Regions from separate parts of the Geomicrobium sp. JCM 19055 genome, predicted to be linked through region 2. Evidence: riboswitches for the same ligand, from Rfam matches in the RefSeq annotation. Region 2 holds a riboswitch; each other region holds the start of a gene.

Region 1 (7,566 bases), on a different contig from region 2:
CCAGCGTTACGAATTTCATCAGAAACGTGAGAGAAACGTTCAAAGTTCTCTTTGAACTTCTTCGCAAGCTGTGAAGCTTTCTCGTCGTAGGCTTTAGGATCGTCCCAAGTTGACCTCGGCTGAAGCACTTCATCAGGAACGCCTGGTACACGCTTTGGAATATGAAGACCAAAGATCGGGTCTTGATTCGTTTGAACGTTCGTCAATTCACCTTCAAGTGCCGCTTGCACCATTGCACGCGTGTAATTCAATGGAATACGATCACTTGAACCGTAACCACCTGCATTCCAACCCGTATTGACGAGGAATACATTCACTTCATGTTGGTCAATCTTCTCACCGAGCATCTCTGCATAAACCGATGCATGTCTTGGTAGGAACGGTGCACCAAAGCAGCTTGAGAACGTTGCTTCAGGTTCTGTAACACCACGCTCAGTTCCTGCTAGCTTGCTCGTATACCCACTTAAGAAGTGGTACATTGCTTGTTCTTTTGTTAGACGGCTGATTGGTGGCAATACACCAAATGCATCAGCAGTTAAGAAAATAATTGTATTCGGATGACCGGCAACACCTTGAGGGAGTACATTTTGGATGTGCTCAAGTGGATAAGCTGCACGTGTGTTCTCCGTGTAGTAACCATCATCATAATCTGGTTTACGACTCTCTTCATCAACAACGACATTCTCGAGCACTGCGCCAAAGCGAATGGCATCGTAAATGTCTGGTTCTTTTTCTTTAGAAAGGTTAATGGTTTTAGCGTAGCAACCACCTTCAATGTTAAATACACCGTTATCAGACCAACCGTGCTCATCGTCACCGATTAGAAAACGCGTACGATCTGCAGAAAGTGTTGTTTTCCCTGTTCCAGAAAGACCGAAGAAAAGTGCAACATCGCCTTCTTTGCCTGTGTTAGCAGAACAGTGCATCGGTAAAACGTTTTGAGCAGGTAACAAGTAGTTCATAATAGAGAAGATGGACTTCTTCATTTCGCCGGCATACTCAGTACCACCAATTAATACGATTCGCTCTTCAAACGAAATATGAACAAATGCTTCAGAACGTGTGCCGTCCACTTCAGGATCCGCTTTAAATCCTGGTGCTGAGACAATTGTAAATCCGTTCTCTTCTTCAGCAGGGCGTTCATTCTCCTCAGGACGAATGAATAATTGACGTGCAAAAAGGTTGTGCCAAGCAAATTCATTTACAACGCGAAGAGAAAGACGATAGTCGGTGTCTTTGCCTGCGTATCCATTAGTAACAAAAAGTGCATCCTGTTGACCTAAATAGTGAAGCACTTTACGATATAGTTTAGAGAATACATCTTTATCAACCGCAGCGTTTACGACACCCCAATCAATGGAATCGTGTACAGACGGTTCATCAACGATGAATTTATCTTTAGGTGATCGACCTGTGTACAAACCTGTAGTGGCTGCAAATGCGCCAGATTTTGTTAGTACACCTTCGCCTCGTGAGAGTGCTCTTTCCACTAATCTCGATTCAGGAAGATCAGTTTCAATGTGATCTCCATTCAGTAAGTGTTGCAGTGCAGACTCAAAAGATACGGTACTCATAGTAGCAAAACTCCTTCTCACAATAATCACGGAACGAAAGTGTTGAATTGATTTGAAATTAGTATAACACATTTTGATTTATAGTCTATACTATTTTTCGATTTCACAAAGGTGTCATGTTTAACGTGGATTTTATAAAAAAGGTGTGATCAACTATGGACTCATGTGTCGTCTTTTATGATCAACAATGTACGATTTGTCAAAAAAACAAAGCGTGTGATCCAAACCTACGACCAGTTTAACCATGTTAAATGGGTGGATCTGCATGAACCTGAGTTAGAACAACAATATCCGTTTGTTCAATCGACTGATTTAACGAAAGAAATGCATGTTTTAATCAATTCGACGTACGTGTATCGTGGTTTTGATGGCGTTATTAGGCTACTGGAAGAACACGCATTATTAAAGTACCCGATGCGCATCATAAACATGAGACCATTTAACGTGATTGGCAAAGGATTATATAGGAAGATTGCCGAAAATCGGCCAATCATTGGGCAACATTGCAATCATGATCAATGCAAAATCGACATTTCTTAGTCAATAGAACAGAAAATTCTACGATTTGATTAATTCACTTGTCGAGATTTGCAATTCTTCGCGTTTGCCGTTATATTTACTTGGTAGGCTTTTATCAGGAGAAGGTGGAGGGACAGGCCCTGTGAAACCCAGCAACCATCTGTAGTCATGCAGATAAGGTGCCAACCTGGCAAAACATCATCTGTTTTGCAAGATAAGAGGCGAAAGGTGAAAGGTAATGCCCCTTCCCTCATCGGTGAAGGGCTTTTTTTTCATGAAATCATACGATACAACTCGCCCTTATATTCTTTATGGTCCTTGCCATAAAGGGAAATGAAGTGTTTTGAGTCGATACACGCACTCTAGGGCACTTCAAACATATAAAGTAATACAGTGTTTCATAAGGAGGAGAATCATGGAAGCAAATGGGCGTCGCTTTTTACGTCAGAATCTGTAACAGAAGGCCATCCAGACAAGATTTGTGATCAAGTGTCTGATGCAATCTTAGATGAAATTTTACGACATGATCCAAACGCAAGGGTGGCATGTGAAACAGTAGCCAACACCGGAATGATCTTAGTAACTGGTGAAATTACAACAACGACATACGTCGATATTCAAAAGATCGTTCGTGAAACGTTAACTGAAATCGGGTACACGAGAGCGAAGTATGGCTTAGATGCTGAAACGTGCTCAATCCTTACCGCGATTGATGAGCAATCTCCTGATATTGCTCAAGGTGTTAACGCAGCACTCGAAGCTCGCGAAGGCGCAATGACCGACAAAGAAATTGAAGAGATCGGTGCTGGCGATCAAGGGTTAATGTTTGGTTATGCGGACAATGAAACGAAAGAATATATGCCTATGCCAATTTCATTGTCACATCGACTTGCTCGTCAATTAGCAAAGGTCCGTAAAGACGGCACATTAGATTACTTACGACCTGATGGTAAAACGCAAGTGACAATTGAGTATGATGAAGATGACAAACCAGTACGAATCGATACGATTGTTATCTCAACACAGCATCATCCAGAAGCAACACTTGAGCAAATTGAGCGTGACTTGCAAAAGCATGTGATTGAACCGATTGTCCCAGAAAAGTGGGTCGACGAAAAAACGAAGTTCTTTATTAATCCGACAGGACGCTTCGTGATTGGTGGACCTCAAGGAGATGCAGGTTTAACTGGACGAAAGATTATTGTTGATACGTACGGCGGATTTGCTCGTCACGGTGGAGGCGCGTTCTCTGGAAAGGATCCAACAAAAGTTGACCGTTCGGGTTCCTATGCCGCACGCTACGTTGCGAAGAACCTCGTAGCCGCTGGACTTGCAGAGAAATGTGAAGTTCAATTGGCTTATGCGATTGGGGTTGCAAAGCCTGTCTCCATTTCGATTAACACGTTTGGTACGGGTAAAGTAAGTGAAAGTGAATTGCTTACGCTCGTTGAAAGTCATTTTGACTTGCGACCTGCAGGCATTATTAAAATGCTCGACTTACGTACTCCGATTTACAAACAAACCGCAGCTTACGGACATTTTGGCCGTACAGATGTTGATTTACCATGGGAACGTACGGATAAAGCAGACCAACTCAAAAAAAGCAGCAAACATCTAGACGATGTAAAAGCTTGTCATTATGACAAGGCTTTTTTTGTTGTGTAGTATAGGTTTTCCTTATAAGCCGCTATGACATTCATCTAATGACAGATGTCACTACTTATTGATGTAAGAACGTTACATACTAAAGGTAATCTAATTGGGATGGTGAAACAAATGACAATTGCATCAATCAAAGGCATCGTGAAGCGGTATAAAGATCAAATTGCTCTTGATTATGTTGATTTAGATATTCATGAAGGGGAAATTCTCGGTTTGCTCGGACCGAACGGTGCAGGGAAAACGACGCTCATTCAATGTTTAATGGGGATTATTCCTTTTGATAAAGGCGTGATTCAACTATTCGGGGAAGAGGGAGCGGTATTTCACCATGAAAATAAAAAGAAAATGGGTCTCGTTACGCAAGAGATTACCGTATTTGAGGAATTAACGGCGAAAGAAAACTTAGAGTTTTTTGCAGGCGTATACGGTTTGAAGGGTGAAGAGAAGAAGCAACGGGTCAAAGAAGCGCTTGAGTTCGTTGGACTATCGTCAAAGGCAAAGCAATCGCCAAATAAATTCTCAGGTGGGATGAAGCGAAGATTGAACATTGCTTGTGCTCTTACCCATCGTCCGAAGCTTCTAATTATGGATGAGCCAACCGTTGGCATTGATCCGCAATCAAGAAATCATATTCTAGACGCGGTCAGAAAGCTAAAAGAACAAGGCACGACCATCTTGTACACGACGCATTATATGGAAGAGGTTCAATCGATTGCTACACGGGTTGTCATCGTTGATCAAGGACAGGTGATTTCAGAAGGTACGGTGGATGAATTAATTAAAAACATTCAGCATGAAGAGAAAATCTTCATTGATGTAAACGATGTGTCAACGATACCAATCGAGCGTTTACGAGGCTTGGAAGGTGTTAAGCAAGTACAAGTGAGCGGATCAGTCGTGCAAATCATTTCAAATGCGGGTGCAGGTAACCTTGATCGGGCACTCTCAATCGTGAAAGAAACGAGTGGTGTCGTCGGAATTCAAGCAGAAAAGCCAAATTTAGAAGACGTTTTTCTAACACTTACAGGCAAACAACTTCGTGATGGAGAGGATGATCCTTCATGAAAGAACTAGCTACGATTCGGTTCATTGGAATTAGAATGAGTCGTGATTTTATTACGATGCTTTTGTTGCTAGTCGTTCCGATCATTTTAATTACGGTCTTTTCAATTATTCTAGGAGAAGCGGAAGGGCTTACTGGTACACCGATTAGAGATGAAACCGTTGTCCTTTTAGTTCTCGGATTTCAACTGTTCGGCGGTGCGATCACCATGAATTACGTTCATCAAGACCTCTTTGCGGAAAGAAAGGATCGCTTGCTTTCATTACCGATGAATACGAGGTTATATGGATTTACGATAATGCTCGCAGGCATCGTTTACTCGATTGTGTTAGGGGTTATATTAATCGCTTATACGGCCTTGATCTTTGATGTGAACTGGGGTAATTTCATGTGGGCATTACTCGTCATTACGCTCATGTCGTCTTTATCCAGCATCATTTGTCTCGTATTCACTTTTTCAGTAAACAACTTTAAAATTGCCGAGCGGTTAAGTGAGGTGTACGGTGTAGGGATGATTTTACTGGCAGGGATGTTCTTTCCGATGCCAGACAATGCTTTGATCAACACGTTCAATGATTATGTGAACCCGCTTATGCTAGCGTATTCGTCCATTGATCAAGTGAGGGATGGAGGGCTTTCTGACGGCTATGTGTATGCAGTACTGCTTAGTGTGCTCATTATCATTGCTTTTGGATTGTTACTTCTGACCGGACGGAGGCGTATGCCATGACAATATTTCGGTTTGCACTCAAACGAATACTACGTGATAAAACGAACGTATTGTTTCTGTCACTATTTCCAATCGCTGCGATTTTTCTACCTTTAGCGCAAGAAGGTTGGCCACTGCTTCCGCTCGGTTATCAATATTTTGGTGTTCTACTACTTTTTGTTAGCATTCGCCTTACGAGTATTATGATTGAAGATCGTCAAAAAGGGGTTGTTAAACGACTTGCCGCAGCGCCAATTTCACACTTTAACTACTTGTGGCAAAACTTGCTCGCATTTTCGGTTATTATGGTGATCCAAACTGTCATCGTCATCATAGGTGGGCATGTGTACGGTCATGAATTATATGAGCCATGGAACTTGGCGATTCTTTATATTGTCTTTACGTTTACATCCATTTCAATTAGTCTCGCTTGGAACTCATTATATAGAAGTAAAGAATCATCATTTCTAATATTTATGGCAGTGATCGTCTTGATAGCATTGCTCGGGGGAATTCTTTTTCCTGTGGAGATGATGCCTGAAGCTTTTCAAAGAATTGCTGTGATTTTTCCAACGTATTGGCTCTCAGAAGGTATAGAATGGATTGTCTTAGGTGAAGATCGTGGAGATTTCTTGTTCATTAATGGTGTTTTGCTGTTATATGCATTGTTCTTTTTAATCATAGGAAGCATACGAAGAATTAGTTAGAGGTTTGCGTGTTGCCCTTCAGCTCTTGAGCGGAGGGTTTTTAACACTTATAGTAAATTTAAAGAGGTGATCATATGGTGAGTGTATGGCGATTTATGAACATTGTGTTTTTAATTGCACTATGGATGTACCAAGATCCCCCCCTTGTTAGTTTCTTATTTGTAATTTCCCTCGCCATCATTGTCTGCTTACGGTGGCGTTTTCGTCTACCGAGTTGGACGATCATCATTGACCTACTCTTATGCTTTCTATTTATTCCGCTTTGGAGTAGTAGTGCATATGGTTTAGCATTACCTGTATATGAAATGATGTCTCGTCAAAAATATCGCTTCCTCATTATTGTGATTTTACTTCTTGCAATGTTTGAGCTTTATTCAATCGTTTTATTATGGTTACTTTTCCAAGCAGGTGTTTTTGGTGTGTGGGACGCAAGTTCGAGTAAACAACGTGAACGATACATAACTGAAGCGGACCGGGAACGTCACGCCCGCCATGCCCTCGAAAACGTGAAAGAAGAGTTGTTGCAGTCTAGTCGCAAAGCGGCCCAACTAGCAGAAGTGTCAGAACGCAATCGGATTGCGCGAGATCTTCATGATCACGTTGGTCATGATCTAACTGGAGCAAACCTTGCTTTAGAAGCTTACGAGCAATTAGAAGGAAAAGAAGCAGAAGTGATGTTAAATGAAGTGAAGCTTCGTGTAGCTCGTAGTACAGCAATGCTTCGTGACACGGTCCATGATATGACGCCAGTTACCAGAATCGGTGTTGATGTGCTCGAGCATATTGCCAAAGAATTTATTCACACACCAGTTTCTTTTCAACGTTCAGGAGATATGCAGCTTGTTCCCGTTCATTATTGGGGACTATTAGAACCTTGTTTAAAAGAAGCGTTAACAAACGTGGCAAGGCACAGTGACGCAACTGAAGTAAACGTTAATCTTGATGTAACGATGTATTTAGTGAGGTTAAGCATACAAGACAATGGGACTGGATCAAAGCATCTAGGAGAAGGTAGCGGCATTCGGAACTTAAAAGTCCGTGCCCGAGCGAATGGTGGCAGCGTAACCGTTAATGCTGTGAACGGTTATCAAGTTGTATGTGTATTACCACTTGAGGAGGATGGAAGATGAAGTTAGTTATCGTTGACGACGATCCCCTCGTCAGGCAAAGCTTAACATTGTTATTAGAAAAGGAAACAGACTTTACGGTTATAGGTGTAGCTGCAAATGGTGAGGAGGCTCTGCGTCTTTGCGAGACGCACCAACCTGATGTCATTCTTATGGATATTCGCATGCCTGTGATGGATGGAATTGAATGCACAAAACGAGTGAG
Region 2 (7,566 bases):
GGTTATATGATTCGACCATTGTATGGAGTATTCGAGCGAGGATTCATGTTACTATGCGCCATTCTCGTAATTCTCCCAGATCTAACTACATCCATTACAGGTATTGTTCTTGGAATACTTGCAATCGCTTACTTTATGAAAACCAAAGATAAAAATCGTGGAACAGGAAGTTTAGTAGAAGCTTAAATAGCAATAACTAATGAGTCCATTGAACAAGATAGTTGTTCAATGGACTCATTTAAGTTTAGACATTCTATACAATGTTCCTTAGCATACAACGATTTACTAACACCGTAATCTACATAAAGCTCTAACACGTAAATCATAGTAATTATGTAAAAGACCCGTTTTTTTTTCAATGTACACAGATGATAATTCTTGATTATTTACATTATTTTACGGGTAACCATTACACTAAGTACGTTTCTGGAGTGATGCTATTTATGGATATTGAAGCTTGGTCCATTTTTGCGATTGCTTTTATAATCTTTGCTAATTTCATTGTCCACTCGTTACTAAAAGGAACGATTGAAAAGTACAGACTACGTGTTATATCAAGTGTCATTGTTTCACCAGGAATCTTTTTGTATTGGGGAACGACTTCTACACATTCATCGCTCTTCTTATCATTCTATATGCCGCTCCTTGTTACGATTATTTGTATTGTAACGACCGTTTATAACATCTACAAAATGAAAAAGTTCGAACGAGTATAGCTTCGTTCGAACTTTTTCGTGTGTCCATTTAATTAAATTACTCCATCCACTCTGGCTTTCCAAAACCTTCGAATTCTTCATCAATTATTTCTTCAAATTGTTCGGATTGAATGACTTCAACGATATCATTCGCTAATGTACTTTCTTCATCCTCTGCACGAACAGCAACAACGTTTCGATACTGATCTGGCATGTTCTCTAACTCTAGTGCCTCTAACAGATCTAGATTGGCACTTAATGCAAAGTTCCCTGGCACAGCTGTAATTTCTGAACTTCCTACTTGTCTAGGCAACTGTGCGGCCTCAAGTTCCACAAATTGCAAATCTAACGGATTATCTGTAATATCACGAGCGGATGCCGTTAGTTCATCAATACCGTCTTCGAAACCGATAAGACCAGCCTCTTCTAGAATCATAAATGCCCTTGCCGCATTCGTCGGATCATTCGGGATGGCAATTTCATCACCATTCTCAATATCTTCAATCGTTTCATACGCCTCAGAATACAATCCCATCGGCGCTGTCGGCACCGCAATGAGTCCAACGAGATCTAGATTGTTTTGCTCGGTGAAATTCTCTAAATACACGGTGTGTTGGAAAAGGTTCGCATCAATTTCTTCATTCGCTAACGCATTGTTCGGGTACACATAATCGGAAAACTCTTGGATATCAACGGTATAACCTTTCTCTTCTAAGCCTGGGACGATGGCTGATGATAGCATGTCGCTATAGGGTCCTGCTGTTGCTCCGATTGTAATGTCTTGCTGATCATCGTACCCCCTGCTTCCTCCTCACCACTACAAGCGGTTAAGATGAGTAGACCTCCTACAATTGCTCCTAACTGTTTTCTCATTTGATTTCTCTCCTTTTCTTTATCTTCGATCTAATCGTTTTGCAACAACATCACCAATTTGTTGAATTAATTGAACGAGTACGATGAGTAGCACAACCGTCGAAATCATAATGGTCGTATCGTAGCGATAATGACCGTAACGGATTGCCAAATCACCAATACCGCCACCACCAACGACACCAGCCATTGCTGAGTAGGCAATGAGACTAATGATCGTAAGTGTGAGCCCTTGAATAATGCTGAACGAGCTTCTGGAAATAGCACATCTTTCATAATCATCCACGGCGTTGCACCCGTGGCAATCGCGGCTTCGATCATGCCTTTATCAATGTCACGAAGTGCGGTTTCCACAATTCGTGCAAAAAACGGAATGGCCGCAACAGAAAGCGATACACTTGCAGCAATCGGTCCCGTCGTCGTCCCGACAAGTAATCCCGTAATTGGAAATAGTAAGACGAGTAAAATGATATAAGGAATGGAACGAACGACATTGACGATAAAACTTAAGATTTGTTGCACTACAAGATTTTGCCAAAACAATCCTCGATCCGTCACAAACAAAATCACGCCTAGTGGAAGTCCGATCAGTATCGCAACCGCTGTTGAAATCCCGATCATTTGCATCGTTTCTAAAAATGCTTCTGTCATTTCTGGTAGTAAATCAATAAGTTGTTCAATATCCATGGGAGATGACCTCAACTCGTACGTGACGTTTTTGGATGTAATCCATCGCTTTATTCACTTGTTCAGGATCACCCGTAAGCTCCAGAATGAAAATCCCAAGTGGTTTGCCCTCAATATACTCAATGGCACCGTGCAAGAAATTCCCTCTAACATCGACTTCTTGCAACATATCTCCGATAATTCCTTCACCTGCAGATGAACCTTGGAACATCACTTTAATGATCGTTCCTGTACACTTCGCAAGGGTTTCTTCTGGAACATCAAAGGAAACAACATTCGTGATAAATTCCTTCGTTAACGTGTTCCTTGGATCTGCGAACAAATCGTACACATTTCCGTGTTCGACAACTTCACCATCTTGCATAATCGCCATCCGATTGCAGATCTCTTTTACGACACCCATTTCATGTGTGATAAGCACAATCGTTAAGCCAAGCTCTTTATTCAATGATTTTAGTAATCGTAAGATCGATTGCGTTGTTGTCGGGTCAAGCGCTGATGTTGCTTCATCACACAACAGCACAGTCGGATTATTGGATAATGCTCGAGCAATACCGACCCGTTGTTTCTGACCACCGCTTAATTGTGCAGGATACACATCACGCTTATCAGAAAGCTCAACGACTCGTAGTAGCTCTTCTACGCGACTAGGTATCTTATCAGACGATGCCCCCGCAGCACGCAGGGCAAACGCAATATTCTCATAGACCGTTTTCTGATTGATTAAGTAGAAATGCTGAAAGATCATGCCAATTTTAAGTCTCTGCTGACGAAGTGCCTCTCCCTTTAACTTCGTCATCTCCATACCGTCTACGCTGATCGTTCCACTAGAAGGTCTTTCGAGCATATTAATACAACGAAGTAGCGAACTCTTACCAGCGCCAGAATACCCAACAATCCCAAAAACATCACCTTTATGAATCGTCAAGGAAACATCTTTCACACCAGTAACGCTTTTCTTTTTAGTATGGTATACCTTGGTGACTTGCTTAATATCGATCATCTTCTTCCTCCAATCCAATAAAAAAAAGACCCTTTTTCCATTGAAAAAAAAGTCTATATGACCGATCTCGATCGGCTATCGACTTATCTTTCAGAATGGAATTCATTCTGTAGGATTTGGCACCTTCCTATTTCAGGAGGTTGCTGGACGTCATCGGGCCTTTCCCTCGGTCACTCTAGATAAGTAATCATGTATTCAATTTTTGTAATACTCATTATCATAAGAGTTTGTTGGGGTAATGTCAATGTATCTAAGAAATAAAAACGACATAGCTTGTTAATAGCCATGCCGTTACACTTACTATTCTTTAATATTTATACGACTGTCCACCGTCAATTGGGACAACGACGGCATTAATAAAGTCCGCTTGGTTTGATAATAAGAAAGCAACTAGGTAGCCGACTTCTTCAGGCTTTCCGAAGCGAAGCATTGGGTTTGCTTTGACGAACTCTTTCCCTGATTCTTCCAGTTGTCTCCACCCATTTGGCGTAACGATCCTTCAACCATTGCGGTCATGATGGCACCTGGCGCGATCGCCTTAATACTGATTCCGAATTGACCGTATTCAATTCCAGAGTTCTTCGTTAGCCCGACAACCCCATGTTTACTTGCGGCATAACCAGATTGATTCCCAACCCCACGAATACCTCCGACAGATGCAGTATTTACGACGGAACCATGGCCTTGTTCTTTCATCACTTTCAGCACGTGCTTCATACCATAAAAGACACCGTTTAAGTTCACATCAACCACTCGTTGGAACTCTTCAATTCCATAATCTTCGGTTAGGTTTTGTTTCCCTTCGATACCTGCGTTATTAAAGAAGCTATCAATTTGTCCAAATGTATCCATTGTGAATTGAACGTACTTCTCAACGTCTTCTTCTTTCGCTACATTCGCTTCAACCAATTCAACAATCGCTTCTGGTGTGTCTTTTAGAATTTCTTGCTTACTCTCTTCAAGACCTTCCTTATTTAAATCAACGAGAACGAGCTTGGCTCCCTCAGATGCAATTTGCTTTGCAGCAGCTCTTCCTAAACCAGAGCCTCCACCTGTAATAATTGATACTTTACCTTCAAAACGCTTCATAAAACCTTCTCCTTCCGTTGATGCTATACTAAGCGAAACGGTTTTAACGATTTAAGTGTAAACGGATTCATGACCCTCAACAATCGTTAATCCTCTCTGATCTGTCTATACAATCGACACCTTTACTTAATATGTTGATTTTTGGAGGAAACATACATGGTCTCAAGTGATCACCGATCATCAAAACAAGGCGAACGGACGAAGAAATCTTTTAAAGAAGCATTCATTGAACTGATTCATGAAAAAGGATTCAGCCATGTTACAGTGACTGATATTATTCGTAAGGCCGATTATAATCGCTCGACATTTTACTTACATTATCAAGATAAATTTTGTCTTGCTGATGAGTTAAGAAGAGAAATGTTCCAACAAATTAAGCAAACGAGTATTAGTAACTATGAGGAAGGAAAAAGCATCGTGACCTTATCGATGGGTCCGTCCTCTTTTGAGCTAACTGAATTTATTTATGCGAATCAATCGTTCTTTAACTTGTACTTATTGGATGACACATTACCTAGTCTTCTCAGGGATTTACCGCAAGCGATCTACGAAGTGTTAAAAGAACAATTTCATCTCTATGCGATCAATCAAGACCACGACATTAACCACGACGCTCATAAATTGTATATGGCTCATGGCACGGCTGGACTCCTTGTAGATTGGATTGAAAAACAGTACCCCATTCCACCAGCAGAGATGTCACAACAATTGATCGACATTCTTGAGTCTTTTACAAAAACATTTACGATCACACGAAAAAGCTGAACGATGGAGGAATCCTCATCGTTCAGCTTCTTTACTTCGGTGATCTACTTGCTATAGCGATTAACACGTAACGTTGCTTGAGCTTTGTGTCCCATAAATCCTTCAAGCTCGCATAAACGTTCCGCATAACGACCAATTTCCACACTTGCTTCTTCTGTACATCGTTGATACGTACAGTTTTTCAGGAATTTCCCGACCCATAGTCCACCTGTATAACGGGCGGCCTTTTGCGTTGGTAGCGTATGATTCGTACCGATCACTTTGTCTCCGTATGCGACGTTCGTTTCTGGTCCGAGGAACAACGCGCCGTAGTTCGTCATGTTGTCTAAATAATAGTTCGGATCTTCAGTAAGAATCTGCACATGTTCATAAGCCAATTTATCCGCTTCAATGACTGCTTCTTCATGGGAATCAACGAGAATGATTGATCCGTTCTCTTCCCATGCAACTCGTGCAATGTCTGCTGTTGATAGTGTTTCAAGTTGTTTCTCAATTTCTTTTACCGTTTCTTCCGCAAGCGATCGTGATGTCGTAATTAAAGCGCCTGGTGATGTCGGTCCATGTTCGGCTTGACCGAGAATATCGGTTGCCACCATTTCAGCGTCAGCCGTCTCATCTGCAACAATTAACACTTCTGTCGGCCCCGCTAACAAGTCAATGCCTGCTTTTCCGAAAAGTTGACGCTTCGTCTCTGCGACAAACGCGTTCCCTGGTCCGACAATCATATCAACGGAATCCATATTCTCTGTGCCAAGCGCCATCGATGCCATCGCCTGAACGCCACCTAATATATAAATCTCATCCGCCCCCGCAAAGTGCATCGCCGTGACCGTCGCTGCTGGAATCTCTCCATTCAGCGGTGGTGTACAACCGATTACCCGCTTTACACCTGCCACTTTTGCGGTCAGGATGCTCATGTGCGATGAAGCCACCATCGGATAACGTCCACCAGGAACGTAACAACCTACACTATTGACTGGAATGTTCTTATGACCAAGGAAAACACCAGGACGAGTTTCTACTTCGATATCTTGAATCGATTCTCGTTGTTTTTGTGCAAAGTTACGGATTTGCTCTTGCGCAAACAGAATATCCTCTTTCACTTCATCAGAAACCGAAGCAACAACTTCCTCAATTTGCTCTTTTGATAAGCGAAATTCCGTCGGGCTCCACTTGTCAAATTGTTCAGATAGCTCGCGCACGGCTTTTTCTCCATCAGTCTTAATTCGTTCGATTAGACCTGCAACCGTTTCTTGAACCTTTGCACTCGTTTCTTGAATCTCTGATTCACTCTTACCGAGCTTAAGTACCTCTGCCATTTGGTGTGCCTCCTAGTTTCATGAATACGTATTCACAAAAGAGAAAAAAAGAGTCGTGAATACGTATTCATTTATCTTAGCGTAAGTATATCTTCATCACACTTTTTTGTAAACACTTACAAACGAAATTGTTCGAATTTTAATTTTTCATCCCACTGGAGTGTCTCGCAATGAGTTTCGGTTTTAATGTGACTTGCATCGTTTCACTTACTGCTTTCGGCGAATCAATCAAATGTAATAGATGTTCAACCGCAAACTGTCCCATCGGTTTTGTTGCTACATGAGTCACCGTTGTTAATTGAATCGCGGCGTGACGGCTCATCGGAATGTCGTCCATACCACAGATGCTCACGTCTTCAGGAATACGGTACCCCTTATTCATAAGGTGATTTTGACAACTCAAAGCCATTGCATCCGTTGCTGCAAAGATTGCCGTAGGTGGTTCGTCTGTTGCAAGTAACTGATCGACGGCAATGATTACATCTGATTCAGTCGTATCCGTCTCTTTGATCCACGATGTTCGTCCCATTTCTCCTAATGCTTTCTTATATCCAAGAAGCCTACCATGGAACGTTGAACAATTCGTCGGTCCACCAATCCAAGCAATCTTCGAATGACCTAGCTCTAACAAGTGATTAGTCGCAAGCGCACCCGCTTGCTCATTGTCAATTTCAACAAAATTCCCACCAGCCTGATGGCGACGATTGAACATAACAAATGGAATCTTCGAATGTTCCAATTCCTTAAAGATAGGGTCATCAATAAAAATCGACGATAACACGATACCATCCACTTGTTGCTTTAATACTTCTTCGTAAACACCTCGTTGTTACCTTGTTCCTCAAAGTAAACCAGCGTCCGATACCCATGTGCCTTTGCCACATTTACGATCGTCGTTGTCGAGTCAACAAAAAAAAGGATTGTGCAGCGCACCCGAAATTAACGCAATCGATTTCGTCTTTTTTTGCTTCAAACTACGAGCAATTAAATTCGGACGATAGTTCAGCTCTTCCATCGCTCGCCGTACTTTTTCAATCGTTGCTTTATTAACGTTCGTCGAACCATTAATCACCCGCGATACCGTCGGTTGCGACACCCCCGCCCGCTTAGCTACATCTTTTGATGAAGCCATACATAT
Region 3 (7,566 bases), on a different contig from region 2:
CAGATTTCAACATCAATGAATTCCTCCTTTTACTTTGAATCTTTTTATATGATGGTGTTAGTTTTCAAATCTATGGAGAATTTTATTCATAAAAAAACAACCGTACAAAAGTACAGTTGTTCATAAGAAGATACCTATCGATATAAATCATCTGCATAAACACGTGTTACGTCATGACTGACGACGTTTTAATAAGTGATCTTGCATGTTCTACTAGCGCTGTAGACATGTGGTATTTAAGAAACGGTGTCACGATATAAACTTTACCAAAAAGTTCTATACACGTTTGTTGTAACTCTTCGGCAATTCGAAGGCCTTCTTCTTCTCCTTTTTGGGAATCACCGAGCGTTTTTTGCATACGGGAGCGTACGGTGTCACTAAGGGATATTCCAGGAACTTCATTATGAAGAAACTCCGCATTCCGTTCGTTCACAAGTGGCATAACACCAATGAATATTGGAATCGACAGATGTTTCGTATAGTCTCGTAGCCGTTTAATTTGCTCTTTGTCATACATCGGCTGCGTCATAATAAAATCCGCACCTGCTGCTATTTTCTTCTCTAATCGTTTAATTGCTTTCTCAAGATTCGATACATTCGGATTAAACGCTGCCCCAACCGTAAATGACGTTTTCACACCGAGAGGACGCCCCGAATAGGAGTAGCTTCATTCATCCCTTTTAACATTGCAATTAAATCAAAGGATGTTAAATCGTAGACAGAACTTGCACCTGGAAAATCGCCAACTTTCGTAGGGTCCCCTGTAATCGCAAGCACCTCTTTTACACCGAGCGTGTGTAATCCGAGCAAATGAGATTGCATACCAATCAAGTTACGATCGCGACAAGCGATATGAACGAGCGGTGATGCTTGTGTCTTTTGTTGAATGAGTGTGGCAGCTGCAACATTGTCTACTCGTGACGTTGCAAGTGAATTATCAGCGAGAGTTATGCTGTCCGCACCTGCATTCACTAACGCCTCTGCCCCTTTTAAGAAAACTGGCATCTTTGAAAGTGATTTAGGAGGATCGAGTTCAACGATGACATTCGCATCGTACACTTGCTGATTTGACTCATTTGCTTCTACTTGCTCGTCAGTTGCTTCCTCGATGACTACTGTTCGTTTCTCTAAAGGTGCAAGTCCTTTCAAACGCTCCTTTAAGCCACGAATATGTTCTGGCGTCGTCCCACAACATCCCCCAATAATATTAATGCCTAACTCGCGAAAAGAGGACGCTTGTGCTTTAAAGTAATTAGGATTCGATTGATAAACGAGCCTGCCATCTCGAATTCCGGGCAAACTTGCGTTTGGATACGCAGATAAAAACAAACCTTCTGGAATTTCAGTTTCTTTTAATGAGGTAATGGTTTGAGCAGGACCCATTCGGCAATTTACGCCAACTACGTTTGCTCCCTCTTTTTTAAGACGCTTTAGTGCTTCTGTTAACGTAATGCCACCGTGCAACACACCAATGTCCCTAACGAGACATTGGCAATAATCGGGATTGAGTGATGATGATTTCGGACGATGCGAACTGCGCGAATGAGTTCATATAAATCGTAGTACGTTTCAAGTAAAACGACATCTGGATTCTCACTTAACAGCGCAACGATTTGTTCAGTCACCGTTTCATCAATTTGGTCGTCTGTCCAATCGCTCGTTCTACCGTCTTTAATTCCACCGATTGTAGCTGCCACATAGACGTTCGGTTTTAAAGCTGCTGCCTTTTTCGCTAGCTTCATTCCTTCTTTATTAATTTTTGCCACTTGAAGATCAAGCCCGTACGTGTCTAACTTAATGCGATTGGCAGCGTACGTATTGCTTTGAATAATGTCAGCACCCGCTTGAACATACTCAAGATGAGCTTCATACACGAGTTCTGGAGCGTATAGGTTTGCTTGTTCAATTGATCCTGTTATATCCCGGCTATACAACAATGTTCCATTGCGCCGTCACCAATTAAGACCGTTTCCTTTAGCCTCTCTAAAAAGCTCATCTAAACTCCTCCAATCATCTCTCTACTTGAAAAGCTTGACGTAAATCCTCGATTAAATCTTCTGCATTTTCAATGCCACAAGACATCCTCATCAGGCAATCGTCTATACCAATTTGTTGTCGTACTTCTTTTGGAACGTCCGCATGCGTTTGCACTGCAGGATACGTCATTAAGCTTTCTACCCCACCGAGACTCTCTGCGAATGTAATAAGTTGCAACTTACGAAGAACCGGGTCTACGAGATCACTTGATGTGACTCGAAAAGACAACATCCCTCCTCGCCCTGGATAAAGGACTTCCTTGACAAGACTGTGCTCTGCTAGGAACTGCGAGACAATTCGTGCATTTTCTTCGTGTTTTTTCATGCGTAGTGCGAGTGTTTTCATCCCACGAACGAGCAGCCAGGAGTCAAAAGCACCGAGCGTCATTCCTATTCCGTTCTGGATATTAAAAAGCTTTTCAGCAATCGTTTCGTCATTCGTCGCAATGAGTCCTGCAACTAAATCGTTGTGACCGCCTAAATATTTCGTAGCACTATGAATGACAATGTGTGCACCTTCTTTTAGTGGCTGTTGAATGAGCGGCGTGTAAAATGTATTGTCTACAATAAGCAAAAGATTATGTCGTTTTGCAACATCAGAAAGTTCTAAAATATCCGCCTCTTGCATTTGTGGATTGGTCGGGGTTTCAATAAACAACGCTTTCGTTTGTGGTCCGATTAACGCTTCAAACGTTTCTAGATCACGAGGGTCCCCGTACTGGACACCAACGCCCCACTTTGGCCAATATTCATTAAACAGACGGTACGTCCCACCATACAAATCTAACGATGCGACAATCTCATCACCAGACTCAAATAATGACAACACTGCTTGAATTGCCGCCATCCCAGAACTACAGGCAAACCCACGAATTCCACCTTCAAGGTCTGCAATGCTATCTTCTAGAATTTCACGAGTAGGATTCCCTGTTCTTGCATAATCATATCCTGTCGTCTCACCAACTCCTGAATGACGATAGGCAGTGCTCATATAGATTGGTGCATTTACGGCACCTGTGCGTTCATCGCTTCGATTACCCGTTTGTACAAGTTTCGTTTCTGTAGTAAATGGTTGTTTCTCCACTGTTGATCCCTCCAAGTCCTTACAAATAAATAAAAGTGCCTTCTTCAGAGATAGAAAAAGACACTTTACGTGTATAGTTCTCTTATCTCTCGGACGATCACGTCCGTAGGATGTAGCACCTGACTCCATTTGGAGCTGGTTGCTGAGACGTCTTCGGTCCGAATCCCTCAGTCTCTCTTGATAAGATATTTTAATGTATAGTTGGTTCTTATACGATAACGCATCATCGTCCATCTTTCAAGTCACAATTATTCAGCAGTGGCTTCAATGACGAGATCATCTTCGTTCCCGCAAATGCATCGTTTAAATCCTGTTTCATATTCACCTTCGGCTTTTTGTCTTCCACGAAGAATATACTTTTCTCCACATTTCGGGCATCGTATGACTATGCGGTACCTCGTTTCTGTCGTCATGAAGCGACCTCCTATACAAATTTACTATTTTCATTTGCTTTCTTTACTTTACTTAATCCTAACCACCACAAGAAAATCATAAATAAAATAATAATGCCGACCATCCAGTCTTGTGTATAGGTTAACATAAGGTTAAAGGTTCCATGCAAGAAAATAGGGACGAGCAATGCGTAAACTAACCATATTTTTTTTCTTACCATCAATCATATAACGTGCGTTACCTAAATAATGACCCATAATCACTCCGAAAAGCGCATGGCCACTTACAGGGAAAAGAGCCCTGCCAAATGCCGTATGGACGCCTTCTGAAAGCAAATAAAAAAAAGTTCTCTAGCGTTGCAAACCCTAACGAAAGTGCGACACTGTACACAATACCATCGTACTTGACACTCCACGTTTTGAAACGATACATCGTAACGAGTAAGAAGAACCATTTAAAAAACTCTTCGATGAACGCCGTCTTAACAAATACGTCAGATAAACGGGATGTGAACACCCCTTCTTCAGTTAGTGCAAATTGAATTGCCATAATCGGAAAAACAATTAACATCCCCGTCACGAACGACCGGATAATATTTTTCCAATTCGCAGAACCGTAATCATTTCGCAAATAGAAATACGTAAGCAATGCAAAGGCTGGAGCTGAAGCTAGCGAAAGTAAAGCTAGAACATTCATCGCTCGAACGCTTGTTGAAGCGAATCTTGTCCTGTTGCGAGTAATACATACATTTTGATCTTTGCTTTCTTACTGCTATAGTCTTTACCAAGAATAACGTCATGATTCAACAAGTCATATGTACTACCTTCATATTCATAAGAAGGATACACTTCGCCTTCAACCGCACTCGTAGTAACGACAATCGGGATCTTCGCCTCTCGAATGCTCGGCATAAAGTTTTTTTGGAACTTGGCCACGCCCAACCCCTTCAAGTATGACAGCGCTCGTTCGTTCATCTTGTAAAACGAAATCAAGCAGTCGGTTTGTCGCACCAAGATGCACTTTTACAATTTCAATTTCATAAGACTTGCTCGGTTTATAATCGTCAGCTAAAACGTAAGCTTCTTTTGTAATTGGCTTTTGAAACAAATGCACTTGATCATTGTCTATAATTCCAAAGTAGCCATATCCAAACGCATTAAATCCTTGAATGTTGCTTGCGTGTTCTTTCCTTACATACTTCGCACTAAAGATACGCTCATTAAATATGACGACTGTTCCAAGGTCTTTTACCCGTTCGTCAGCGGCTGCAATCATTGCATTACGAAGATTTACGAATGCATCACTACCTACTTGTTCTGGGCCCCTTTGCGAGCCAGTAACAATAACTGGCTTTGACGTTTGGACGGTTAAATCCAAGAAGTAAGCCACTTCTTCAAGCGTATCTGTCCCAGTCGTAACGACCACTCCTGAAATGTCTTTTGCTCGAAGGTTTTCAACGACTTTCTTACGGATGTCCCATAAATCCTCATACGTAATATGAATCGAAGGCTTTGACAATACTGAATCAATTTTAAGGTGAATATCGAATGGTGTGTTTAGAGAATTAACGAGCTCTTCACCACTTAATTCACCCGCAACGAGTCGACCTTCTTTTGTCTGTTTACTAGCAATCGTTCCTCCAGTAGCAAGCAAGCAAATCGTCTGCACGATTAACGACCTCTCTTTTCGCGTTCAATAATAGAATCTACAATGTGTAAACCATGAAATCTTCCAGACTCGATAAAGATTTCATTGGCGTGATTGCCCGCAGCGATCACCCCTGCAATAAACAAATTGTCTACATTCGTCTCGAACGTTTCTTTGTTATAAACAGGTCTCCCCGTATCAGATTCAATCGCTACACCACTACTCGTTAGAAACGAATGATCTGGGTGATAACCCGTCATCGCAAAGACAAAGTCAGCGTTTATTGTTTTTTTTGACTCCATTTGTAAGCACGTTTACATGCGTATCGTGGATCTCGACAACTTCGGTTTCAAAGTACAAGTCAATGTCTTCTTTATTCACAAGACCTCGAAATTCAGGCAAAATCCATGGTTTGATGCTTGTTGAATAATCGTTCCCTCGGTAAACGACCGTAACGTTGGCACCAGCTTTTTGCAACTCCATTGCAGTGTCGACCGCAGAGTTCCTACCCCCAATGACAAGAACGCGTTGCCCATAAAAAGGATGAGCTTCTTTAAAATAATGAAAAACGTGGGGCTTTTCTTCGCCATGAATACCTAAGTGATTAGGATTGTTGTAATAACCTGTCGCAACAATGACGTAAGCCGCTTCATATTCGTTATGCGCCTTGGAACGGTCCACTGTGTGTAACCTAAATTGTCCGTTTTCCTGCTTTTGTATTCGCTCAACTTCCTCATACGTATGAATGCGTAATCCCATCCGTTGAACGACTTCACGGTAATAGACGAGCGCTTCATTACGTCTTGGTTTGTGGTTTGTTGAATAAAACGGGACGTCACCAATTTCTAATTTGTTTGCAGCAGAGAAAAACGTCTGGTGCGTAGGATAATGAAAAATTGCTGAAACGATGTTCTCTTTTTCGATAATTAACGGGTCTAATCCCGCTTCCTTACAACGAATAGCCGCTGCCAGACCGCATGGTCCAGCACCGACAATAATAATACGTTCTTTGTTCACAATGACACTTCCTTATGATAAACCACGATAATTCAAAGCTTCTGCATGGCGCTTAATTCCGATTCTAGCTGCCGCTTCTCGCATGTTCGTATTGTGCTGTTTCGCTTCTTCAAACACTTGATCGAACACCCGATACATCGTATCTTTGAACATCGCATTAATTTCAGACTCACTTAATGTAACTCGTTGCTCATGTTGCATCGCTTCAAAATGACTTAACGTCAAATTGCCTAAATTCGTCATGATTTCTGGTACGACCATAGATCCTCTTTGGAACAATTGATCGACACGGGATTCAGAGAGTGTTTGCTTTGCCGTTTCTACAACGAGTTTCGCTTGAATCGTGTCGGCAACCTGTTCGGTCATCACGTTCTTGTCGAGTGAAGCATCGATAGAATATCGCATTTCGAACCGAGCAATCGCTCTGTAGAAATTGACTTCTTAAATAAATTCGTAACCATACCAAAGCTGTCTCGACGATCGAGCAAGTAATCAACATCTAATCCATCTTGGTCATAAAGCGCTCCATGCCCATCAGATACCCCGATCACATTCGCTTCTTTATTCTCAAGCTCTCGAGCCAAATACACGCCTGTATTGCCGAATCCGTGAACGATAATATTCGCATCTTGTACACTCATATTTAAGCGTTCAGCTGCTCTTTCAATCGTGAACTTTGCACCTTTTGCAACCGAATGTTCTCGTCCAGGCACACCGCCAAGAGACTCCGGCAGCCCTGCAACAACTTTATGATGTAGATCTGGACGAATCATCTCAACTTCATCGTGCATCCAAGCCATTAGCTGTAAATTCGCAGGCGTTGGAACATCAGGTGTAATAATGTCTTTCGTTGCATTCATAAGCGGTAATAAAGCCCGAATATAGCCACGACTTAATTGTTCAAGCTCATGAAACGATAATTCAGAAGGATTACAAATGATTGCACCACTAGCACCGCTATAAGGAATATTTAACAATCCCGTATGAAGAGAGGTTTTCATTGCTAATGCTTGTACATCTTGTTCATCCAAATTCGGATGCAAAATAACACTGCCAATTGAAGGCTGTGAAGAACGAATATGTTGGGAACGATACCCCTTAAAGATTCGAATGCTGCCATCGTCCATCGTAATTGGAATTTCTACAGTGAACGAGCGGTATGCAGATGTAAGTATATCCGTTGTGTCTTGTGTGTAATCTAGTGCATTGAGCGCGTTCTTAATCGTAGACTTCATTGCTTGTATACGACTATTCTCGTTTCCATCTTGGTCTACGACTGTCTGTTCATTCCTCTTCATATTCCCCATTGAAGGGCCACCTCCATATTGTGAGCCGGAGTTCACGCATAATCGAAAACTCCGGACTTTAAAACAGGTTATAGTGGGTCTT
Region 4 (7,566 bases), on a different contig from region 2:
TCCTACTTTCTATTAAAAGATTGATTCTAAAAAAAAGGAAGAGCTTGCGCACTCCCTTTTGTGTGTTCCTATCATTAATCTAATGAAACATCTTCTTGGAAACGCTCATACGTATCACGAACGACTTCGTAATCCGCAGAGTCTGCTTCTGCAATGCCTGTCCAGTTATAAATGCTGTCAAGGACCTCTAACATTTCATCATCATCATTAAAGCTTAAGAAGGCTTCAATGACTTGGTTTTTCAAATCTTCATCAAGTCCAGGACGAGCTGAAATTGTATCGTTAGGAATTGGTTGTGTATAACCGATTACTTTGATGTCATCTTTAATGTCTGGATAATCGTCTTCAAGATTATCACGTGCATCATCAAATGAGGTGGAGAAGTCTGCATCTCCGTCAAGGACTGCCATCAAAGCAGTATCGTGTGCACCGACTTGAGAATGTTGGAACTGTGAGTTAAGATCTTCAACGCCAGCATCCATTAATTCGTTAGCTGGGAACAAGAATCCGGCAGCAGATGACGTATCGCCATATGCCAAACGAGGCCTTCGGAGTTCACTAAGTCTTCGATACTGTCAATCTCATCGTTGTCAGCACGAACGTTGAATTGTGCTAAGTATTCATAATCTCCAAAACGTTCGGATTTCAATAGCACTTCAACATCGTGTAGTTGCTCTGCTTGAACAAATCCAAGTGGTGGTAAGAACCTATGTCGACTTGGTCGTTCCCCATAGCCTCGACTAAACCAACATAGTTCGTAACAACTTCTGCTTGAACCTCCATACCAAGTTCTTCTGATAAGCGATCTGCTAATGGTTGGACAGTATCTGCCAACTCATCGGCATCTTGTGATGGAACAAACCCCATAGAAAGCGTGTCAGGCGAGTCACTTGCCCCTGTTCCGCACGCTGCTAAAATCGTAGTCATGAGCACTGCTGTACTTGCAATGGTAAATTTTCTCATAATGACGATTTCCCCCTCCCGTAATATGTAAGATTTACCAACATGATTGGTAATAACCCCCACTATTCTACCACAATATTTCATGTTTTTTATATTGAATTGTTTAAATCTAGAGCAAATTAACAATTTACATAGGAAAAATTGACGATATCAACAAAATCCTTTACTTTATAATCAAAGCATAGGAGGGGACAACATGGAGACAAACCTTTTTAAAGAAAGTGAACTGATTATATTTGATCTTGATGGAACATTATATGAAGATACTGATCATTTCGATTACTATGCCAAAACGTTATCAGAGGAAGTCATCGAAGAGCACAAGCTGTCGTTTTTTAGCGACTATGAACATATGAAAAAAAGGAAATCACGCAGTTTCAATTGGAAAGGCTTATGATGTGCAAAACGATTGGGTTTTAGACGTCGACCCTTTTACAGGAAACATTGAGCGTGTCGTAACATGGGAAGGGGAGAAAGTGGCAGACTCCACCTGGAGAGAGATTCACGAAGGGCCAGTAGAGTACGATTTCGACCAGGTCATTGCAATCGGTGATGGATGGTGGCTCCCAAATGTAGCGGCGAGACATTACGGTGTGAAAGATCCTCAGCCGGCATATCATAAAACGAAAGAGTTTATGGCAACGGATGCGTTTACACTATCGGTTATCGAAGGACTTCGTGAAGGATTATTGTCATTGAAAGAGAAGAAATCAATTGTTTTACTTACGAACAGTACAGATGATGATGTAGAGCGTTTGCTCAAGCTTCTTCATTTAGAAGGCGTGTTTCACGAAGTCGTTACAAATGCGATGAAGCCACAGGAGACGAGGGCGCACTTTATCTCGATTATGAAAAGGTACAATGTGACTACTGAACAGACACTAAGCATTGGGGACAATTATTTAAACGAGATTATTCCTGCAAAGGCAGAGGGAATGAAGGCAATTTATATTGATCTTGATAATGGTGCTGTCGCTTATGGCGATCGTAAAGTAACGAGTGTTAGTGAATTAATCGAAGAAATGAAAGAAGTCTAATGCGCTTTGATTGAATGGTAGGCATGAGAGCTTCGCTCACTGTAACGTAATGAGAGAATGAGGAGGATTGGCTTTGGGAGCAGACAATCAATCGATGATTTGTGAGAGGCGAACGTATCGGGAAGAACCGTACACACATCGTCATGCGTATGCGCAAATTTTATTTCCATTACAAGGCTCTATGGAAATTGAGACGGTAAATGGGAAACTGACGTTGAAGGATAAGAGCATTGTACTACTCCCTCAGAATTTGGAACATTCGTTTTACTGCAAGGGCTATAACGAATTTCTAGTCGTCGATCTTCCGCAGTTTTACGTTGATACGAAAGACTTGCGAAGTGAGCGAAGGTTTCAGAAAGATCAATCCTGGCACGCGATTCGTCAGCTACTACTCGAGAATACAAATCAAGCAAAAGGCCACTTACTTCCTCACCTTGTTGCTATAATGAAAGAAAAAGTATCTACCCATGAATACGCATCAATTGCTCATATTCATGAACAGTTTTCTTCACCGATTACAGTAGAAAGTTTGGCGTCCATAGAGCATTTTCATCCTGTGTATTATGTAGAATGGTTTAAGCAGAAAACGGGGAAAACGCCTCGGGTCTACTTGGAAGATTACCGAATTGAACGGGCGAAGGATTTATTAATTGAGACGAATCATTCCATTGCTCAAGTAGGGAAGCAAGTCGGGTATACGTACTGCTCGACGTTTAGCAGAACGTTCTTGAAAGTGACTGGAGTAACTCCTACATCGTATCGGAGGATAAAGCGATGAAGCTAAATGTGTTGCCGATGAGTAAGCGAGAGGCGTCCATTATTATGAGTTGGACATATGAACCTCCGTACTCTTTATACAGTTTGAGTGAGAGTAAAGAGCAACAAGATGAATTGCTTAACGGTAACTACTATGTTGTTGTAACAGCAGAAGATGATGTGTTTGGTTTCTATTGCTATGGTGAAAGTGCAAAAGTACCGGGTGGAAAGCGAGAAGGGTGTTACGACGATCAACGCCCAATCGATATTGGCTTAGGTATGAATCCGGTATACACAGGGCAAGGGTATGGACTTCAGTTTTTTTGAACTCGGACTTAGCGTAGGTGAAGAATTGTATGCGCCAGAATTCTTTCGGTTAAGCGTTGCGAGGTGGAATCAACGAGCCGTTACTCTCTACAAGAAGTTCGGATTTAACACCGAAATGACATTCATGAATTACGGCGAAACAGACGTTGAATTTCTACTCATGACAAACAGAGGGGACAGTCCCCCACTGCGTTAATTCTGTGCAGTGGTGGGGGACTGTCCCCTTTTCTTTAGTTGAAGCTAAATGTTGCGCCGTCGCCGTCTTCTTCGATAAATTCAATACGTTCGTGATCGTCACTTGCGTCTTGTGCTTCTAAAGCAGTTTCGAAAATGACTTCTCCAGCAGATTCAAATGGCGTGATCTGCCAGTTGTTGCTACGTTCAACGTTCAAGGCACCGTCATGATTCACGATGTAGTCAATAATGACTTGGCGATTCTCGTCCGTCGTCTCAAGGACAGTTTCTACTGAACTATCAAGATGGTCCTCGCCACCAGCACGGTAGTTGTTCGTCGCGACGTAGAAACGGTCATCGCTCGTTACGTCTTCACCTTCATGTTGTAGGTCAACGATTCGCTCACCTTCATCTTGCGTGACATCAATTTCGTAGGTAACGTTTTCGATGACGTCAAAATTATAGCTTGCAAAGTCTTCATTAATCAATGCTTGCTCATTGTTTTCATCTGGATCAATTTGATTGAAGTTAAGGGCAGAGTATTCTAACCAGTTCTTCAGTTGATCGCCGTCCACTTCAACGACGTGCAATGTGTTCGGGAAGACGTAAACGTCATTCATGTCACGAATGGCAACGTCACCTTCTTCAACATACGTAAAGTCACCACCGCGTCCTGCTCTAAACGGGGCAGCAGCTGATAGAAGGGGAACGTCTTCTTCTAGTTCACCGCTTGCTTGCATTTGTTCCATATAATCGAGTTGTGCGTCATTAATTAACTGTACAACTTCATTGTCTTCAACACGTGCGAAGAATGTATGGATATCGTCAGTAATCTCGCCAACGGGGCTATTTACGTAGCTTACCGTCGCTTCGTGAGCATCCATGACGAGGTTTTCAAGTCCCTCGTGTGAAGGTTGATCTTCAGTGCTTTGAATTTCAGAAGTCGCTGAAACGACATTCCACTCTCCGTTAGCATTCTCTAATTCAAAAGCTAACACGCCGAGGTGGCTTCCCCAAGAGCCTGGCATCATTGCTGGTACCCCGTGGATTGTTCCTGCATCTACATCCACACCGTCAACACCTTCATAGTCTTCGCTTGGGAAGTGGTTATGTTGGTGCCCAAGTAACATTCCGTCCACGCCATCAACTTCAGCAATGGATAGTGCGGCATTTTCACTCATACGATCGCCATCATTAATGCCTGTATGAGCAAGTGCAATGACAAGGTCTGCACCTTCTTCTTGAAGTTGTGGCACAAATTTCTCAGCGGCATCTGCAATTTCTAACGTCTCGACTTCACCTTCAAGGTGTGCAGCGTCCCAACTCATAATTTGTGGTGGAACGAACCCGATAAAGCCTACATTAAGCACTTCACCGTCCACTTCTTGTTCTACAATGGTGTACGGCTCATAGACAGGCGTCTCAGTGCCAGGCTCAACAACGTTGGCCGATAACCATGGGAAATCTGCATCTTCCATCGTCTCATCAAGGAAATCGAGACCGAAGTTAAATTCATGATTTCCAAGTGCAGCTGCGTCGTATCCCATCTCATTCATCGCATCCATCACGATGTGAGACTCATCATCTGCAAGTGGTTCAATTTGGGCAGGCATATCGCCTAAAATACTCCCTTGAATTGTATCTCCGTTATCCGCAAGCATATGATTTGGATACTCTTCACGAAGTTCTTCGAGAAGAGAGTATACTTTCGTTAATCCAATTGTTGAGTCTTCTTCATCATTCATATAATCATAAGGCAAAAGGTGAGCATGAATATCAGTCGTTCCAAACACAGTAAATGTACTTGTTGAATCGCTTTCATTTGTTTCGTTATTCGTTTCCTCATCGACTGGATCTGCCGATTGTTCCTCATCATCCCCACAGGCTGCTAGCATCCCAACGAGTAAGGTGCTCCCCATAAAAATGGAAAATCTTTTTGTTTTTCCCATAAAATCCCCTCCTGATTTCACCCATTATGGTAGCAACGTTCGTCTGATTGAACAATAACTGGGAGGACGATCAAGAGGATTGCACTACGATGGCTAAGCGAAAAGAATGAGTTGTAGTCAAATAATTGGCGCAAAAGGTTATGTCTATAGCGTTTCGTTGTTATAATTTAATGAACTAAGTTCTAATCGTTGAGGTGTTTTCGATTGAGTAGAATAAGACATTTATTAAAACAAGTCGGGCTCGATGTTGCTCACGGTGTTGGCGCTGTCTTCTATGGCATGTTTATTTTTACAGTAGTCATCCTGATCGTAATCGCCATTCTGGCTTTAGTCAGGTATGGAATCAATCTACTATAAGTTCATGGAATACAATGCAGCTTAGACGTCAAAGCTGAATTGTAACGATGAGTGCAACAAGGAGGTAAGAAGATGTCTGATCAACATAAAGTAAAATCAGAAGAGTTATCTGGTAAGAAGATTCGGTCTGAAGAAATGGTCACGAAAAAAAGATAAAGAGAACGTAAAATCAGAAGAACTCGTAACCTATAATCGTGACAAAAAGCAAAAAGAACGTGAAAACGATGAATGACCGGCAATACCTACTGACGAAACAATTACATTGAAATAATATTCAATAAAAATATACTTTTCTGTTGACAATCATTTTGTGGATGTTAGTATTAGATTTAATAAATTCAATGAATTCATTTTTCTTATCTAGAGAGGTGGAGGGACTGGCCCTTTGAAACCTCGGCAGCGGACTTTTTAAGTACTGTGCCAATTCCAGTAGTAGCGATACTACAAAGATGAGAAGAGTCGGATGAATGGCAACCATTTACCCCCTCTTCTTATTACAAGAAGAGGGGGTTTTGTTCGTAACGATTGTTGATTGATCGCTTAAAACTAGGAGACTACACACATAGAGGAGAGATTATCATGACAAAAACAGCAACGCACGCACCATTTAAAGCAGATCACGTAGGAAGCCTATTACGTCCGGAACGAATTCATATTGCGAGAAAAGATTTTCAAGCAGGTAACATTACCGCTGAAGAGTTATACAACATTGAAACCGAAGAGATTACTCGAGTTGTTGATAAGCAAATTGAAGTGGGTCTAGAAGCTGTTACAGATGGAGAGTTCCGCCGTCGTTTTTGGCATACAGATTTTCTTGAGCACTTAAACGGAATCGAAGGTTACGTGCCTGACCATGGTTTCCAATTCAAAGGCGAGGAAACAGAGCGTTATGATGTAAGAGTGATTGGTAAGATTTCATTTAACGAAGATCACCCGCACGTAAAAGAATTTATTCAGTTCAAAGAAATTGTCGGAGATCGTGCAGTTGCAAAGCAAACGATTCCGAGTCCGAATCAATTGTTTAATGCGGGAATTCGTAATCTAGACATTTATCCAGACCTAGACGCGTACACAGAAGACATCGTTCAAACGTACCGCGATGCTATTCAAGCATTTTATGATGCGGGTTGTCGTTATTTGCAACTCGATGATGTGTATATCGCTGGACTTAATTCAGATGACATTCCGTTTAATGATAGTGGTTATTCAAGAGAAGACTTAATTGAACACGCATTAAAAGTAGCAAATGCGGTGCTTGAAAATAAACCAGAAGACTTAGTGATTACGACGCACTTATGCCGTGGAAACTATCGTTCAAAGTGGGCTTTTAAAGGAAGCTACGCAAAGATTGCACCCACATTGTTTGCCAAAGAAAATGTGGACGGCTTCTTCTTAGAATACGACGATGATCGTTCTGGTGACTTCGGTCCACTCGATCACATTCCGAGTGATGGCCCACAAGTGGTACTCGGTTTATTCACATCAAAGCATGGGGAACTTGAAGATAAAGAGACGATTAAAGAACGTATTGAAGAAGCGAAACAACACGTTTCTGCAGAGCAAATTTGTCTAAGCCCTCAATGTGGCTTTGCATCGACTCATCACGGTAACATCTTAACGGAAGAAGAGCAGTGGGAGAAACTACGTTATATTGTTGAACTATCTAAAGAGCTAACAAACTAACACGAACCACAAAAGAAGCTAGGAGCCCCTAGCTTCTTTTTGTGCGGTTGAATAATATGAGCTGGCCTCTTCAATGAATGTTCGTGCAGCAAAGGGTAAGTATGAATCTTTACGCCAAATCATCACGAGCTCTAAGTGAAGCGGATTGTCTTCTAGTGGAACATAAGAAAGTACATGGGATTGCATCGTTTTTGCGATATGTTCAGGAAGTAAGGCAATCCCGAGCTTCGCTTCAACCATTTGTAGCATAAAATCTTTCTGAGAACTCTCACATACAGCGTTTGGAAAAAAAACCTTGTCGTAAACACTCTTCAATAATT

The links. Region 2 has a riboswitch for S-adenosylmethionine ahead of JCM19055_RS13725 (methionine ABC transporter ATP-binding protein). Riboswitches for the same ligand answer to the same signal wherever they lie in the genome.
Region 1: it holds a riboswitch for S-adenosylmethionine, as region 2 does, so the genes downstream of both, metK (methionine adenosyltransferase) here and JCM19055_RS13725 (methionine ABC transporter ATP-binding protein) in region 2, are expected to answer to the same signal.
Region 3: it holds a riboswitch for S-adenosylmethionine, as region 2 does, so the genes downstream of both, JCM19055_RS07010 (methionine biosynthesis PLP-dependent protein) here and JCM19055_RS13725 (methionine ABC transporter ATP-binding protein) in region 2, are expected to answer to the same signal.
Region 4: it holds a riboswitch for S-adenosylmethionine, as region 2 does, so the genes downstream of both, JCM19055_RS04585 (5-methyltetrahydropteroyltriglutamate--homocysteine S-methyltransferase) here and JCM19055_RS13725 (methionine ABC transporter ATP-binding protein) in region 2, are expected to answer to the same signal.

What each region holds. Positions count from the first base shown of each region.
Region 1 covers NZ_BAXL01000017.1:94,228-101,793, forward strand. Annotated here, with positions in the region: gene pckA (phosphoenolpyruvate carboxykinase (ATP)) at 1-1,574, opposite strand, end outside; gene JCM19055_RS15465 (DCC1-like thiol-disulfide oxidoreductase family protein) at 1,752-2,114, shown strand; SAM riboswitch class I at 2,203-2,314, shown strand; gene metK (methionine adenosyltransferase) at 2,487-3,758, shown strand; gene JCM19055_RS15475 (ABC transporter ATP-binding protein) at 3,870-4,820, shown strand; gene JCM19055_RS15480 (ABC transporter permease) at 4,817-5,548, shown strand; gene JCM19055_RS15485 (ABC transporter permease) at 5,545-6,234, shown strand; gene JCM19055_RS15490 (sensor histidine kinase) at 6,309-7,364, shown strand; gene JCM19055_RS15495 (response regulator transcription factor) at 7,361-7,566, shown strand, end outside.
Region 2 covers NZ_BAXL01000015.1:35,631-43,196, reverse strand. Annotated here, with positions in the region: gene JCM19055_RS13745 (TRAP transporter fused permease subunit) at 1-186, shown strand, start outside; gene JCM19055_RS13740 (hypothetical protein) at 444-716, shown strand; gene JCM19055_RS13735 (MetQ/NlpA family ABC transporter substrate-binding protein) at 754-1,437, opposite strand; gene JCM19055_RS31925 (hypothetical protein) at 1,407-1,568, opposite strand; partial or broken gene JCM19055_RS13730 (methionine ABC transporter permease) at 1,588-2,252, opposite strand; gene JCM19055_RS13725 (methionine ABC transporter ATP-binding protein) at 2,242-3,255, opposite strand; SAM riboswitch class I at 3,336-3,441, opposite strand; partial or broken gene JCM19055_RS13720 (glucose 1-dehydrogenase) at 3,563-4,344, opposite strand; gene JCM19055_RS13715 (TetR/AcrR family transcriptional regulator) at 4,501-5,109, shown strand; gene hisD (histidinol dehydrogenase) at 5,154-6,428, opposite strand; partial or broken gene JCM19055_RS13705 (LacI family DNA-binding transcriptional regulator) at 6,568-7,236, opposite strand; gene JCM19055_RS24095 (LacI family DNA-binding transcriptional regulator) at 7,333-7,560, opposite strand.
Region 3 covers NZ_BAXL01000006.1:103,960-111,525, reverse strand. Annotated here, with positions in the region: partial or broken gene sleB (spore cortex-lytic enzyme) at 1-13, opposite strand, end outside; gene JCM19055_RS28870 (methylenetetrahydrofolate reductase) at 167-637, opposite strand; gene JCM19055_RS28865 (methylenetetrahydrofolate reductase) at 634-1,005, opposite strand; partial or broken gene JCM19055_RS28860 (homocysteine S-methyltransferase family protein) at 1,207-1,874, opposite strand; gene JCM19055_RS07010 (methionine biosynthesis PLP-dependent protein) at 2,011-3,120, opposite strand; SAM riboswitch class I at 3,200-3,307, opposite strand; gene JCM19055_RS27200 (hypothetical protein) at 3,369-3,533, opposite strand; gene JCM19055_RS28855 (PrsW family glutamic-type intramembrane protease) at 3,666-3,848, opposite strand; partial or broken gene JCM19055_RS28850 (PrsW family intramembrane metalloprotease) at 3,907-4,062, opposite strand; partial or broken gene JCM19055_RS07000 (asparaginase) at 4,206-5,181, opposite strand; partial or broken gene JCM19055_RS06995 (YpdA family putative bacillithiol disulfide reductase) at 5,184-6,177, opposite strand; partial or broken gene JCM19055_RS06990 (Glu/Leu/Phe/Val dehydrogenase) at 6,190-7,412, opposite strand.
Region 4 covers NZ_BAXL01000004.1:2,116-9,681, reverse strand. Annotated here, with positions in the region: gene JCM19055_RS31270 (PhnD/SsuA/transferrin family substrate-binding protein) at 75-539, opposite strand; gene JCM19055_RS31265 (PhnD/SsuA/transferrin family substrate-binding protein) at 646-963, opposite strand; gene JCM19055_RS22785 (hypothetical protein) at 1,160-1,360, shown strand; gene JCM19055_RS04610 (HAD family hydrolase) at 1,362-2,000, shown strand; gene JCM19055_RS04605 (AraC family transcriptional regulator) at 2,074-2,778, shown strand; gene JCM19055_RS22780 (hypothetical protein) at 2,775-3,083, shown strand; gene JCM19055_RS22775 (hypothetical protein) at 3,064-3,279, shown strand; gene JCM19055_RS04595 (bifunctional 2',3'-cyclic-nucleotide 2'-phosphodiesterase/3'-nucleotidase) at 3,314-5,206, opposite strand; gene JCM19055_RS27065 (hypothetical protein) at 5,411-5,563, shown strand; SAM riboswitch class I at 5,917-6,019, shown strand; gene JCM19055_RS04585 (5-methyltetrahydropteroyltriglutamate--homocysteine S-methyltransferase) at 6,143-7,246, shown strand; partial or broken gene JCM19055_RS04580 (LysR family transcriptional regulator) at 7,265-7,566, opposite strand, start outside.